DNA from 2 places in the Micromonospora halotolerans genome. Region 1 is predicted to be linked to the other one. Evidence: riboswitches for the same ligand, from Rfam matches in the RefSeq annotation. Region 1 holds a riboswitch; the other holds the start of a gene.
The links. Region 1 has a riboswitch for thiamine pyrophosphate ahead of RMN56_RS15435 (thiamine phosphate synthase). Riboswitches for the same ligand answer to the same signal wherever they lie in the genome.
Positions count from the first base shown of each region.

Region 2: another riboswitch for thiamine pyrophosphate. It lies ahead of RMN56_RS18625 (ECF transporter S component); the one in region 1 lies ahead of RMN56_RS15435 (thiamine phosphate synthase).

Region 1 covers NZ_CP134876.1:3,218,957-3,226,456, reverse strand. The annotation lists gene thiC (phosphomethylpyrimidine synthase ThiC) at 1-218, opposite strand, end outside; gene thiD (bifunctional hydroxymethylpyrimidine kinase/phosphomethylpyrimidine kinase) at 236-1,024, opposite strand; gene RMN56_RS15455 (thiamine phosphate synthase) at 1,021-1,662, opposite strand; gene RMN56_RS15450 (thiazole synthase) at 1,707-2,477, opposite strand; gene thiS (sulfur carrier protein ThiS) at 2,483-2,683, opposite strand; gene thiO (glycine oxidase ThiO) at 2,674-3,762, opposite strand; gene RMN56_RS15435 (thiamine phosphate synthase) at 3,756-4,382, opposite strand; TPP riboswitch at 4,377-4,487, opposite strand; gene RMN56_RS15430 (hypothetical protein) at 4,698-4,976, shown strand; gene RMN56_RS15425 (aldo/keto reductase) at 4,983-5,945, opposite strand; gene RMN56_RS15420 (ABC-F family ATP-binding cassette domain-containing protein) at 5,967-7,500, opposite strand, start outside.
Region 2 covers NZ_CP134876.1:3,904,029-3,911,528, forward strand. The annotation lists gene RMN56_RS18605 (sensor histidine kinase) at 1-426, shown strand, start outside; gene RMN56_RS18610 (response regulator) at 423-1,073, shown strand; gene RMN56_RS18615 (energy-coupling factor transporter transmembrane component T family protein) at 1,088-1,888, opposite strand; gene RMN56_RS18620 (ABC transporter ATP-binding protein) at 1,974-3,389, opposite strand; gene RMN56_RS18625 (ECF transporter S component) at 3,500-4,090, opposite strand; TPP riboswitch at 4,165-4,271, opposite strand; gene RMN56_RS18630 (alpha/beta fold hydrolase) at 4,349-5,173, shown strand; gene RMN56_RS18635 (AAC(3) family N-acetyltransferase) at 5,170-5,976, shown strand; gene RMN56_RS18640 (sugar isomerase domain-containing protein) at 6,059-6,802, shown strand; gene RMN56_RS18645 (DUF6328 family protein) at 6,892-7,395, shown strand.

The sequences.
Region 1 (7,500 bases):
GCCAGCGGGGTGCCGGCGCCGCGCACCGGTGCGACGTCCCCGCGGGCCGCGATCCACGGTCCGCGCAGGGGCGGCAGCCCCACCTCCGGCTCGGATCCCGGGCCGGAGGTGTCGTAGAGCCGGACCGCCGGGTTGTCCCCGGTCAGCGCCACCTCGGCGAACGGCACCCGGATGTCCGGACGTGACCCCTCGACCCAGACCTTGCGACGTGCGTGCATGACAGCCTCCCTGTCGCTCAAGCGGACCAGCCGAAGTGGTCCAGCGGGCCATGTCCCGCGCCCAGCTCCCAGTGCCGCGCGCCGGTCAGCGCGCGGCTCACGTACTCCTTGGCGGCGGCCACCGCGACCGGCACCGGGTCACCGGCCGCCAGCCGGACGGCGATCGCCGCCGAGAACGAGCAGCCGGTGCCGTGGTGGTGCCGGGTCGGCACCCGGGGCGCGCGCAGCAGCGTGGTGACGCCGCCGCCGGCCAGCACGTCCACCGACTCGCCGGCCGCGTCCACGTCGCCGCCGGTCACCACCACGTGCGCCGGGCCGGCGGCTACCAGCGCCTCGGCGGCCGCGACCATCTCCTCGACCGTGGTCACCGGGCGTCCGGTGAGGGCCGCGGCCTCCGCGCAGTTCGGCGTCGCCACCTCGGCGTACGGGAGTAGCCGCTCGACGGCCGACACCACGCCGAGCCGGTGCCCGCTGGTGGCGACGAGCACCGGGTCGACGACCAGGTGGGGGAGGCGGCCCGCCTTCGCCGCCTCGACCACCACGTCGGCGACGGCGGGAGTGCCGAGCATGCCGGTCTTCACGGCGCGTACGGCGAAGTCGCCGAGCACGCTGTCGAGCTGGTCGCGCACGGTCTGCGGGGGCAGGGGCAGCACGGCGTCCACGCCCCGGGTGTTCTGGGCGGTGACCGCGGTGATCACGCTGGTGCCGTAGGCCCCGAGGGCGGCGAAGACCTTGAGGTCGGCCTGGATGCCGGCGCCGCCGCCGGAATCGGATCCGGCGATCGTGAGCAGTGTCGTCGGTGTCATGGCTTTCCCCTGGTGGCGGTGGGGGCTGGTCGGGCCGCCCCGTGACCGGCCCGACCAGCGAATTCGTGGGCCGCCGTGAGCGCGGCGGCGATCCCGGCGGGGTCGTCGGCGCGCATCAGGGCGCCGAGCACGGCCACCCCGGCGGCGCCGGCCGCGCCGCACTCCTGGACCTGCTCCGGGGTCTCGACGCCGCCCAGAGCGAGGACCGGCACGGGGCTCGCGGCGATCAGCTCGCGGAGCCCGGCGGGGTGCAGGGGTGGGCCGTAGCCCGGTTTGGTCCTCGTCGGGAAGACCGGCGACAACGTCGCGTAGTCCTCCGTGGTCAGTCGGGCCAGCTCCGTGGCGTCGTGGCAGGAGCGGCCGACCAGCCCGGCGGCCGGCGGCGGGTACGGGCCGGCGGCCGGCAGGTGGACCGCGTCCCCGCCGAGCGGGTCGGGACCGGCCACGACCAGGGCGCCGCCGGATCGGCCGAGGAGGGCGCGCAGCTCGGCGGCGAGCACCATCCGCTCGGCCCGGGGCAGGTCCTTCTCCCGCAGCACCACCCAGCGCACTCCCCCGGCCACGGCCGCCGCCACGACCTCGGCCAGCGGTCCCCGCGCCAGCCGCCGGTCGGTCAGCAGCACGACGCCCGACGGCACGGAGCGGTCCGGCCGCGCGCCGAGCGCGACGGAAGCGGGTGCCGTCACAGGTCCGGCCTCCCCTCGTCCGGAGTGGAGGCGAGCGCGTGGAAGCGGCGGGCTATCCGGCCCGCCCCGTACGCCAGCCGCCCCGCCTCGACGGCGTGCCGCATGGCGGTGGCCATCGCCACCGGGTCGGCGGCCCGGGTGACCGCGCTGGCCAGCAGCACGGCGTCGCAGCCCAGCTCCATGGCGAGCGCGGCGTCGGAGGCGGTGCCGATCCCCGCGTCGAGGATCACCGGCACGTCCACGCCCTGCCGGATCAGCCGGATGTGGTGCGGGTTGGTCACCCCCAGCCCGGAGCCGATCGGCGCGCCGGCGGGCATCACGGCCGCGCAGCCGACGTCGGCCAGCCGCCGGGCCAGGATCGGATCGTCCGAGGTGTACGGCAGGACGGTGAACCCGTCGGCCACCAGTTCCTCGGCGGCGCGCAGCAGCTCCACCCCGTCGGGCAGCAGCGTGCGCTCGTCGCCGATCACCTCCAGCTTCACCCAGTCGGTGTCGAACGCCTCCCGGGCCAGCTGCGCCACCTTCACCGCCTCGGAGGCGGTGTAGCAGCCGGCCGTGTTCGGCAGCAGCCGCACCCCGCACCGGTCCAGCAGGTCGAGCAGGCCGCCGGCGGCGGCCGGTGCGGTGTCCACCCGGCGCAGCGCCAGGGTGACCAGTTCGGTGCCGGAGGCGCGGATGGCCTGCTCCAGCACGTGCAGGTTGCCCGCGCCGCCGGTTCCGAGGATGAGCCGGGAGCCGAAGCCCACCCCACCGATCTGGAAGGACATCCGGCTCACCCGCCCTGGGCGGCGCTGAGCACCTCGACCCGGTCGCCGTCGCGCAGCACGGCCGCCGACCAGCCGCCGCGCGGCACCACCTCGCCGTTCACCGCGACCGCCAGGCCGCGTTCCTGAGCGGTGACCGCGCGGACCACGTCGGCGACGGTCGAGCCGCCGGGCAGGTCCCGTCCCGCGCCGTTGACGATCAGTTCCACCTGGGCTCCTTCCCGAACCGGTCCGGGGTGAAGGGGGCGAGCAGCGGGTCCGGCTCGCCGGTGACGATCAGCTCGGTGACCAGGTCGGCGGTGACCGGGGTGAGCACGATGCCGTGCCGATGGTGCCCGGTGGCGACGAGCACGCCGGGCCGGCCGGGCAGCGCCCCGATGATCGGCGCGTTGTCCGGCGTGCCGGGGCGCAGCCCGGCGGTCGCCTCCACCAGGTCGTACTCGGCCAGCTCCGGCACCAGGTCGACGGCGGCGCGGAGCAGCCGGAGCACCGCCCCGGCGGTCACCTCGGTGTCCGCGCGCTCCTCGACGGTCGCCCCGACCACCACCTCGCCGCTGTCCCGGGGCACGAGATAGACCGACTCGCCGTCGGCGTACCCCCGGATCACGTGCCGGAAGTCCGGCGCGCCGCGACCGGGCGCGCGGAGCCGGAGCACCTGGCCCTTGACCGGCCGGACCGGCAGCCCGGTCAGCGCGGCGGCGCCGCAGCCGGCCGCCACCACGGTGGCCCCGGCGTCCACCTCGGACAGCGCGCCGACCCGGGCCGGGTTCAGCACCGCGCCGGCCCGCTCGGCCGCCGCCCGCAGCGCCGGCACCAGCCGGCGCGGGTCGACCTGGTGGTCGCCGGGCGCGACCGCGCCGCCGCGCACCCGCGGGGCCAGCGCCGGCTCGCGGTCGCGCAGCTCCGAGGGGCGCAGCGGCGTGATCGGCAGTCCCCACCCCTGCTGGTACGACCAGAGCCGCCGCGCCTCGGCCAGGTCGTCGGCGGTGAGCCCGACCACCAGGGTGCCGTCGGCGCGGTAGCCGACGTCGGCGCCGGCCGCCTCGGCCAGGTCGGCGGCGAAGCGGGGCCAGCGCGCGGCGGACTCGGCGAGCAGGGCGGTCAGCTCGTGCTCACCGAAGTACGCCTCGGCGACCGGGGACAGCATCCCGGCGGCGACGTGCGAGGCCCCGGAGCCGGGAGCGGGATCGTGGACGGTCACGCGCAGCCCGCGGGACGCGCACCGCCACGCGATCGCCAGCCCGACCGGTCCCGCCCCCACGATGGCGACGTCCGGTCGGGTCAGCACGCCAGCGCCTCGATCAGCTCGGCGGTCGTCCGGCCCGGATCGGGGCTGGCCGACAGCGCGCCCACCACCGCCACCCCGTACGCGCCGGCGGCCCGCAGCGCCGGCACCGACGCGGCGGTCACCCCGCCGATGGCGATCACGGGCACGTCCACGGCACCGGCCACCGCCCGCAGCCCGGCCGGGCCGATCGGCTCGGGCAGGCCGGACTTGGTGGTGGTCGCGTGACAGGGGCCCACGCCCAGGTAGCTGGCCCCGGCGGCGACCGCCGCGGCGGCGCCGCCCGGCTCCCGCGCGGTCGCGCCGAGCACGGCGCCGGCGCCGAGCACCCGGCGGGCGGCCGCCACCGGCAGGTCCTCCGCGCCGACGTGGCCTCCGGCGGCGCCGACCGCCAGCGCCACGTGCAGCCGGTCGTTGACCAGGCACGTCGCCCCGTACGGCCGGCACAGCCCGACCACCCGGCTGGCCAGCTCGTACGCCTCCCGGTCGGTGGCGTCGTCCTCCACCCGGACCTGGACGACCAGCTCGGCGCGGGCCACCGGCAGGACGGCGCGCAGCACGGCGAGAGGCTGCCGACCCGGCCGGGTGTCGGTGATCAGATGCAGTCGTCCCAGGGACGGCACGGCAACTCTCCTCCCTGCGCCGGCATTACCCGGATCAGGTTCGACGGTCGGGGGCTTCCAGCCCCCCTCTCAGCCCGGTGGCACCGGGCTCCCGTGGGTCACTTGCGGGCCTACCGTACGACGTGTGCGCGGATCCGCCAAGGGGCGGGTGGGGAATTTCCCACCGACCGTCCGAGGTGGAGTACGCAGACAGCGGGTGATCTCCCGCTCACGTCATGCTGTCCGGATGCCCTCGTCCGCCCGCGTCCCCCGCCGGCTGTCCGTCCGCCGTTCCGCGGCAGCACCGCAGTCGCCGAGGGGCTCCTGACCTGGACCATGCTGCGGAGTCCAGCGTGGATCCGGCTGCTGCCGGACGTCTACGTGCACCGCGACGGCCACCGCGCCGGCGATCACCGGATGTGGTGCGACGCCGTGGCGCTGCTGTTGCCGGCGCACGGTGCGATCGCCGGACGCAGCGCCGCCTACCTCTGGGGTGCGGATCTCCTCGCCCGCGACGCGCCGGTCTCCGTGCTGCTGCCGCCGGACGCGCGGATGCGGCCACATCCCCGGACAGCACGCTGCCCCGGCACCGGGCGGGGTGCCGGGGCAGCGTGAGGTGGGTCAGAGGATCGCGTCGAGGGCGTCGAGGTCCTCGTCGGTGGGCTGCCAGGTGCCCGCCTCGGCGTTGGCGCGTACCTGCTCGGGCGTGGTGGCGCCGGCGATCACCGAGGTCACCGCGGGCCGGGCCGCGAGCCCGCCGATGGCCACCTGGAGCATGCTGATCCCGCGCTCGGCCGCGTACGCCTCGATGGCCTCGATGGTGTCCCAGTCGGCGGCGGCGAGGCGCTGGGCGTACCGGCCGCCGCCGGAGAGCCGGCTGCCGGCGGGCGGGGCCTCGTCCCGCTTGTACTTGCCGGTGAGCAGGCCGTTCGCGAGGGGGAAGAACGGCAGCATGCCGAGCCCGAACCGCTCGCACGCCGGGATCACCTCGGCCTCGACGCTCCGCTCCAGCAGCGAGTAGTGGTTCTGCGCGGAGATGAAGCGGGTGCGGCCCTGGGAGGAGGCGGTCCAGTCGGCGTCGGCGATCTGCCAGCCGGCGAAGTTGGAGTTGCCGAGGTAGCGCACCTTGCCGGCGGTGACCAGGTCGTCCAGCGCCGCGAGGGTCTCATCGATGGGGGTGCCCGGGTCGGGCTCGTGCATCTGGTAGAGGTCGATGTGGTCGGTGTCGAGGCGGCGCAGGGACGCCTCGACCGCCCGGGCGATGTAGCGGCGGGCGCCCCGGGCGCCGTGGTCCGGCCCGTTCAACCCGTGCATGTCCATGCCGAACTTGGTGGCGACCACCACGTCGTCCCGGCGGCCCTTGAGCGCCTGCCCGAGCAGTTCCTCGGAGCTGCCCTGCGGCTCCCCGTAGATGTCGGCGGTGTCGAAGAAGTTGATCCCGGCGTCGAGCGCGGCGTCCACGACCGCGCGGGTGCCGTCGAGGTCGAGCTTGCGGCCGAAGTTGTTGCAGCCGATGCCGACGACGGACACCACGAGTCCGGAGTCGCCGAGCCGGCGGTAGGTCATCTCAGTCACGAGATCCACCCTATGCCGGTGGGCGCGCCCTCACCCGACGTCCCAGACCGGCTCCGGGGTCTCCACCACCTCGCCGTCGCCGCGGAACAGCACGAACCGGTCGAAGGAGCGGGTGAACCACCGGTCGTGGGTGACCGCCACCACCGTCCCGGCGAACGCGTCCAGCCCCGCTTCGAGGGCCTCGGCGGAGGCCAGGTCGAGGTTGTCGGTGGGCTCGTCGAGCAGCAGCAGGGTGGCCCCGGACAGCTCCAGCAGCAGCACGAGGAAGCGCGCCTGCTGGCCGCCGGAGAGGGTGCCGAACCGCTGGTCGCCCTGCCCGGCCAGCTCGTACCGGGACAGCGCCGCCATGGCCGCGTGCCGGTCCATGCCGGCCCGGTGCTCGTCGCCCCGCCACAGGATGTCGACGAGCGTCTTCTCCATCAGCTCGGGCCGGTCGTGGGTCTGCGAGAAGTGGCCGGGCCGGACCCGCGCGCCGAGGCGTACGGCCCCGCCGTGCGCGACGGGCGCCAGCTTCGCCCCGTCGACCGGGATGTTGGCCGGGTCCGGGTCGGTGCCGCCGCGGGCGAGCAGGCGCAGGAAGTGCGACTTCCCGGTCCCGTTCGCGCCGAGCACGGCGACCCGGTCGCCGTACCAGAGTTCCAGGTCGAAGGGATACGTAAGGCCGTCCAGTTCGAGCTGCTCGGCGATCACCGCGCGCTTCCCGGTCCGCCCGCCGGTCAGGCGCATCCGGATGTCCTGGTCCTTCGGGGGTACGGGCGGCGGCCCGGCCTCCTCGAACTTGCGCAGCCGGGTCTGCGCGGCCTGGTAGCGGGAGGCCATCCCGTCGTTGTACGCGGCCTTCTGCTTGTACATGAGCATCAGCTCGCGCAGCTTCTGGTGCTCCTCGTCCCAGCGGCGGCGCAGCTCGTCGAGGCGGGCGTGCCGGGCCACCCGCGCCTCGTGCCAGCTGGCGAAGCCACCCGGGTGCACCCAGGCGCTGCCGCCCTCCACGGCGACCACCCGGTCGGCGGTCTGGGCGAGCAGCTCCCGGTCGTGCGAGACGTAGAGCACGGACTTGCCGGACTCGCGCAGCCGGGTCTCCAGCCAGCGCTTGCCGGGCACGTCGAGGAAGTTGTCCGGCTCGTCGAGGAGGAGCACCTCGTCCGGGCCGCGGAGCAGCAGTTCCAGCGCGAACCGCTTCTGCTGGCCGCCGGAGAGGGTGCGCACCGGCCGCTCCCGGGCGGCGTCCCAGGGCAGGTCGAGGACGATGGTGGCGACGGTGTCGAAGAGCACCTCGGCGTCGTACCCGCCGGTCTCGCCCCAGGCGGCCAGGGCGTCCGCGTACGCGAGCTGCGCCTTGCCGGCGGCGCTGCTGTACTTGCCGCGGACCTCGGCCGCCCGCATGGCCGCCTCGGTGTCGGCGAGGCGGCGGCCGGCGTCGCGTAGCGCGGGCGGGGCGAGCGTCAGCGCCAGGTCGGCGAGGGTCGACTCGTCACCGATCATGCCGATGAACTGGCGCATCACGCCGAGCCCGCCGGCGCGGGCGACGGCGCCGGTCTTCACCGGCAGGTCGCCGGCGACCATG
Region 2 (7,500 bases), 690 kb from region 1:
CTGCCGTCGTTGCGGCGGATCGACGCGCTGACCGCCGGGGTGGGCCTCGCCGGCGGGCGGGTGGACGTGACCGTCTCGGGGGACCTCGACACGATCCCCGCCGCCGCCGACGTCAGCGGTTACCGGATCCTCCAGGAGGCGCTGACCAACGCCGCCCGGCACGCGCCGGGCGCGACCGTCCGCGTCTCGATCGAGGTCGCCGGTGACGCCGTCCGGCTGCAGGTGGCCGACGACGGGACCGGCCCGGCCCGGCGGAGCGCCGGCACCGGGCACGGCCTGACCGGCATCCGGGAGCGGGTGGAGCTGTTCGGCGGTTCGGTCAGCGCCGGTCGCCGCCCGCAGGGCGGCTTCGAGGTACGCGTCACGCTGCCCTTCGACGCCGAGGCGTCGGCCGGCGCACTGGCCACTGCGGGGGTCACCGGATGACCCGGGTCCTCATCGCCGACGACGAGGCGCTGGTGCGCGGTGGCCTCCGCATGATCCTCACGGCGCAGCCGGACCTCGAGGTGGTCGCCGACGCCGCCGACGGCGAGGAAGCCGTGCAGTTGGCAACCCGCTTCGCGCCCGACGTCGTGCTGATGGACATCCACATGGCGCCGTTGGACGGGATCGCCGCGACCGAGCGGATCCTGGCGGCACGCGGCGAGACCCGGATCATCATGCTGACCACCTTCGACCTCGACGAGTACGTCTACCGGGCGCTGCGGGCCGGCGCCTCCGGGTTCATGCTCAAGACCACTCCGCCCCGGGAACTGGCCGAGGCGGTGCGGACCGCGGCCCGGGGCGACGCCCTGCTCTCCCCGTCGATCACCCGTCGCCTGATCGACCACTACACCGCGACCGCGTCGGTGGTGGCCCACCCGGGCCTCGCCGAGTTGACCGCGCGGGAGACCGAGGTGCTGCGGATGATGGCGCTCGGCCTGTCGAACCGGGAGATCGCCGACCAGCTCTTCGTCGGCGAGGCGACCGTGAAGACGCACGTGAACCGCATCTTCGCGAAGCTCGGGGTGCGGGACCGGGTGCAGGCGGTGGTGCTGGCGTACCGGAGTGGGCTGGCCCAGCTCCGGAGGTAGCGGCCCGCCGCCGGTCAGCCGATCAGCGGGCGGAACGTGCCGAGCACCACGCTGACCGTCAGCGCCGCACCGGCGGCCACCGCCGCGCCGGCGACCAGCAGGGCGTCCGCCCGGGTGAAGCGCTGCCGCCGGGCGACCGTGCGCGGGGTGCCGGCGTCGAAGCCCCGGGCGTCCATGGCGACGGCCAGCCGGGTGCCCCGCCGGATCGCCCCGACCAGCAGCGCGAACGCCGTCGACCCGAACAGCCGCAGCTTGGCCACCGGGTTGCGGCCGGCGTCCACGCCCCGGGCCCGGCGGGCCAGGCTGATCATCCGCCACTCCTCCTCCAGCAGCGGCACCAGCCGGAACGCGGCCAGCGCGCCGATGGCGAACCGGGCGGGCGCCTTCGCGTTCTGGATCAGCGCGTCGGCCAGGTCGGTGGGGTCGGTGGTCGCGAAGACGAGGATCCCGGGCAGCGCCACGGCGAGCATCCGCAGCACCAGGCCCAGCGCGGTGACCAGCACGCTCTCGGTGACCAGGACCGGGCCGGCCTCGACCAGCACCCGGCCGGAGCGGTCGGCGGCGAAGAGCACCAGCGTGACCAGGATGCCGCCGGCGCCGGCCAGCAGCGGCCAGGCCCGCCGGGCGAGCACCCGGTAGCGGACGCCGAACAGCGGCAGCACCGCCAGCTCGACGGCGATCGCGATGGCCGGGGCCACCGGGTCGAGGGTGGCCACCAGGATCAGGGTGAAGACCAGCGCGGCGGCCAGCTTCGCCACCGGGTTGCGCCGCGCCAGCGGCGCCCCGGCCGCGGCGACCGGCTCCACGCTGATCACCGGCGCTCCCGGACACCGGTGCGGTCGCGGTCGGCGGACGTTATCGGCGCTCCGGAGCGCCGGGGCGGTCGGGGGCCGGCGGGCGTCATCGGCGCTCCAGGGTGACGGTCCGGTCGGCCAGCGCGGCGACGAAGTCCGCGTCGTGGGTGACGGCGACGACGCCGTGGCCGGCGTCGCGCAGGTCGGCGAGCAGGTCGACCAGTTCCCGCCAGGTCCGCCGGTCCTGGCCGAAGGTGGGTTCGTCGCAGATCAGCAGGCGGGGCGCGGTGGCCAGGGCCGTCGCCACGCTCAGCCGCCGCGCCTCCCCGCCCGAGAGGGTGTACGGGTTGGCGCCGGCCAGCCGGTCCAGCCGCAGGCGCTCCAGCAGCGCGTCCACGGTGGCCGTCACGGCCGCCTCGGTCCGCCCGGTGCGGCGCGGGCCCAGCGCCAGCTCGTCGCGGACGGTGGCGGTCACGAACTGGTGTTCCGGGTCCTGGAAGACCGAGCCGATCCGGCCGGCCAGGGCGGGCGCCCGCCAGCGGTGCGGGGGAGTGCGCGCGTCCCGGCCGGCGAGGGCGGCGGTGGCGGTGACCGTACCGGTGCCGGGGCGGAGCAGGCCGCCGAGGAGCAGGGCCAGGGTGGACTTGCCGGCGCCGTTGGGACCGAGAACGGCCAGCGCCTCGCCGGCGCGTACCCGAAGGTCGGTGGGGGCCAGCCGGGGCGGCAGGCCGAGCTGGTCGGCGGTGAGCAGCACCTCCCCGGGTGGGGTGGTGGCGTGCCGGGGCGGCACGGTGCGGCCCGGCACCCAGACCCCGGCGGCGGCGAGGGCGTCGCCGTGCGCGGCGAAGACCGCCTCGGGCGGCCCGTCGGCGCGTACCCCGCCGCCGGGCTCCAGCACGACCACCCGGTCGACCAGCGGCAGCGCCTCGGCGACCCGGTGCTCGACGAGGATCAGCGTGGTGTCCGGGTCGAGGGCGTCCGCGACGGCCCGCCGGATCAGGTCGGCGCCGGCCGGGTCGAGGTTGGCGGTCGGCTCGTCGAGCAGCAGGAGCCCCGGCCGCAGGGCGAGCGTCCCGGCCAGCGCCAGCCGCTGCTGCTCGCCCCCGCTCAGCGCCGCGGTGGGCCGGTCCCGGTCGTACGGGAAGCCGACCCGGCGCAGCGCCTCGTCCACGCGGGGCCAGATCTCGTCGGCCGGCACCCCCCGGTTCTCCAGCCCGAACGCGACGTCGTCGCCGCAGCGGGCCATCACGAGCTGGGTCTCCGGGTCCTGGAAGACGATGCCGACCCGCTCCCGGGCCTTGCGCGGGTCGAGCCCGTCGATCTCGACGGTGCCCTCCTGCTCGCCGGAGTCCTCGGGCAGCAGCCCGGCCAGCGCGGCAAGCAGCGTGCTCTTGCCCGCCCCCGACGCCCCGAGCAGCAACACCCGTTCCCCGGCCTCGACGCGCAGGTCCACCCCCCGCACCGCCCAGCCCTTCCGCCCGGCGTGCCGCCACCCGAACCCCCGCAGTTCCACGGCACCCACGCGCCCACCTCCCCTCTCGGCCCCAGCTTGGTTGATCAAGAGGTTTGCGTCAGGAGAACCGGTCCGGCCGACGCAAACCTCTTGATCAACGCGGTCTCGGTGGGTGGTGGTTAGACCAGGGCTCGGTCGCGGCCGGCGGGGAAGCGGTCCAGGGCGCCCGTGTTGGCCAGGGCGCGGGTGAGGAACCACGCGCCGGCGCCGGCGATCACCGTGGCGCTGACGATGGTCAGCAGGGCGTACGGCAGGCGGTAGTCGACCAGGTCGTAGGCCTTGTTCCAGTAGACGAAGTCGAAGATCGCCGCGGTCAGGCCGGTCAGCGCGCCGGCCAGCAGGGCGACCGGCAGCCGGTACGCGCGGTAGCGGAACGCCGCGAAGGCCAGCTCGGCGCCCACGCCCTGCATCAGGCCCTGCACGATGACGATGCCGCCCCACTGGCTGCCCAGCAGCGCGGAGACGACCGCCGCCAGCAGCTCGCAGTAGAGCGAGGCACCGGGCTTGCGGATGACCAGGCCGCCGAGCACGGCCGGCACCAGCCAGACGCCGTAGATCAGCGTCTGCGCGGGCGGGAAGAAGGCGAAGGCGGCGTCCGTGGCGCTCCAGACCAGGCCCCAGGCCCAGAAGATGACGCCGAAGGCGACGGCGATCACCGAGGCGACGACGATGTCGACGGTGCGCCAGCGGTTGCTGTCGGTGTGGTTCATGGCGGACTCCCAGTTCAGGTGAGGAACCAGGAGAAGACGCACGCCGCGCCCGGTGGTCACCGGACGGCGACGCGGCTGGAGGTCGACCGAACTCCCTGCGCTGGCATTACCCAGATCAGGTTCGAGGGTCTGCGGGCACCGGCCCGCACTCTCAGCGCTGTGCGCTCCCCTGTCGGATGTGAAGTTGTCTCGTCGCAGACGCTAGCACCGACCCCGGCCCCGGGCCCAGCAGGGCGATCGCCCGTTAGGGTGGCGATCATGCGGGTCGAGGCGCGAGGGCTGACGTTCGAGGTACGCACCGGCGGCCCCGAGGGCGGTGACCCCGTCCTGCTGCTGCACGGCTTTCCGCAGCACGCCGGCGAGTGGGACGAGGTGACCCCCGCGCTGCACGCCGCCGGGCTGCGCACGTACGCGCTCGACCAGCGCGGGTACTCGCCCGGCGCCCGGCCGGCGGACGTCGGGGCGTACCGGATCCCGGAGCTGGTGGCCGACGCGGCCGCCGTGCTCGACGCGCTCGGGGTGACCGCCGCGCACCTGGTCGGCCACGACTGGGGCGCGATCGTGGCGTGGGGCCTGGCGGCGGCGCACCCGGAGCGGGTCCGCACGCTGACGGCGGTGTCGGTGCCGCACCCGGCGGCCATGGGGCACGCGCTCGCCACCGACCCGCGGCAGAAGGCCCGCTCGTCCTACATCGCGCTGTTCCGCATGCCGGGCAAGGCGGAGAAGGTGCTGCTGGCGTTCCGCGCGGCGGCCCTGCGCCGGATGCTCGGCGGGGTGGGCGACGCCGACCGGGTGGCCCGCTACGCCGACCCGATGCGCGAGCCCGGCGCGCTGACCGCGGCGCTGAACTGGTACCGGGCCATGACCGGAGCGGACATGAAGGCCGTCGGGCCGGTGGGTGTGCCCACGACGTTCGTGTGGAGCGAAGGGGACGTGGCGATCGGCCGCACCGCCGCCGAGGCGTGCGCCGCCCACGTCACCGGCGACTACCGCTTCGTGGTGCTGCCCGGCGTCACCCACTGGATCCCGGACGAGGCGCCCGGCCCGCTGGCCGCGGCCGTGCTCGCCCGCGTCGGCCGATGACACCGAGCCCCGCCCGGCCGCACACCCGGGCGTCGCTCGCCGCCCAGCTCCGCGACCTCGGCGTACGCCCCGGCGGGACCGTGCTCGTGCACGCCTCCCTGCGCCCGCTGGGCTTCCTCTGCGGCGGCCCCGAGGCGGTGCTGCTGGCCCTGCGCGACGTGCTCGGCCCGGCCGGCACGGTGGTGGTGCCCGCCCACACGCCGGACAACAGCGACCCGGCCGAGTGGAGCAACCCGCCGGTGCCGGCGGACTGGTGGCCGGTGATCCGGGACGGGATGCCCGGCTTCGACCCGGCGGTGACGCCGAGCCGCTTCATGGGCGCGCTGGCCGAGCTGGTCCGCACCTGGCCGGGGGCGCTGCGCAGCGACCACCCGTACGTCTCGTTCGCCGCGCTCGGGCCGGCCGCCGCAGGGATCGTCGCCGACCACGGGCGGGCCGACATGCTGGGTGAGGCCTCCCCGCTGGCCCGCCTCTACGACCTCGACGCCGACGTGCTGCTGCTCGGCGTGGACCACGGCAGCAACACGTCCCTGCACCTGGCGGAGTACCGGCAACCGGCGCCGCCCCGGCAGCGCTGCGGCGCGGCCGTGCTGACCGCCGACGGCGGCCGGGAGTGGGTGTGGTGGGACGACGTGCGCCTGGACGAGGAGTGTTTCGCCCGGCTCGGCGCCGACCTGGAGGCCACCGGCGCGGTGCGGCTCGGGCCGGTCGGCGACGGGACGGGCCGGTTGATGAGGCAGCGGGCGGCGGTCGACTTCGCGGTGGAGTGGCTGGCCCGACCCCGAGGGACGGAGGAAGCATGAGCGTGAGCGAGCGAAGCGAGCGAACCATTCGGCTCAGCAGCGGGGCGCCTCGCGCCGCCGCGGAGCGAAGCGAGGCGGCGGCGTGAGCGCCGAGGCGTACCTGGCGATCGTGACCGAGACGATCGGCCGGGTCGCCGCCGACCAGCGGGAGAACGTGGCCCGGGCGGCGGATCTGATCACCGCGTCGCTGCGCGCCGACGGGGTGGTGCACGCGTTCGGCACCGGCCACTCGGAGGCCCTCGCCATGGAGGTCGCCGGCCGGGCCGGCGGGCTGGTCCCCACCAACCGGATCGCGCTGCGCGACCTGGTGCTGCACGGCGGCGAGCCGGCCGACGTGCTCGGCCCGAAGCTGGAACGCGAGCCGGCCGTGGCGCACCGCCTCTACGAGCTGGCTCCGGTCCGGCCGCAGGACGTGTTCGTGCTCGCCTCCAACTCGGGGGTGAACGGGGCGATGGTCGAGTTCGCCGCCATCGTGAAGGAGCGCGGGCACGGGCTGGTGGCGATCACGTCGGTGCAGCACTCGGCCCGGATGACGTCCCGCCACCCGTCCGGGCGCAAGCTCGCCGACTTCGCCGACGTCGTGCTGGACAACGGCGCCCCGTACGGCGACGCCACCCTGCCGCTGCCCGGCGGTGGCGCGGTCGGCGCGGTCTCGTCGATCACCGCCGCGCTGCTGGCGCAGCAGATCGTCGCCGAGGTGGTCGCCCGGCTGCTCGCGGCGGGGGAGCAGCCCCCGGTCTACCTGTCCGCCAACATCACCGGCGGCGACGAGCACAACGCCGAGCTGGAGGCGCGGTACGCGGGCCGCATCCGCCGCGGATCCTGAACCGGTTTCGCGCTCGGTCGGACGGGGCACAGGCTGTGCTGCCGGTGGGAGGCCCCCACCGGCAGTACCGTCTTCCCTGGAGGTAGCGGGTGTCGAAGGAAACCGAGAAGCAGCGCTGGCAGCGCAACTTCGCCGATCTGCTCCAGGAGCTGCGGGTGGCGCAGACCGGGGTGCAGATCCTGTTCGCCTTCCTGCTGACCCTGCCGTTCAGCAACGGTTTCACCCGGACCACCGAGTTCCAGCGGGACGTCTACATCGTCGCGCTGCTGGCCGCCGCCGCGGCCACCGCGATGATCATTTCGCCGGTCGCCTTCCACCGGGCGCTGTTCCGCCAGGGCCGCAAGCCGGAACTGGTCCGGTTCGCGCACCGGATGGCCAGCGGCGGCCTCGGCTTCATGCTGATCTCGATGGTCAGCGCGGTCCTGCTGATCACCGACTTCGTGCTGGACCGCCCGATCGCGTTCCTGCTCAGCACGATCACCGGGCTCTGGTTCCTGACCTTCTGGGTGATCCTGCCGTTCGCCCGGCGCAACTGGGGTGACGACGACATCGACGACGAGGACGACGATCCGCGGTCGCTGGCCGGCGACTGACCGCCCGGACCTGCCAAATCGGACGTGCGCACGAGGCTACCCCTGGGTAACACCCGGGGGTAGCGTCGTTCTCGTCGCACGTCGACGCAGCCGGACCGAGGTCTC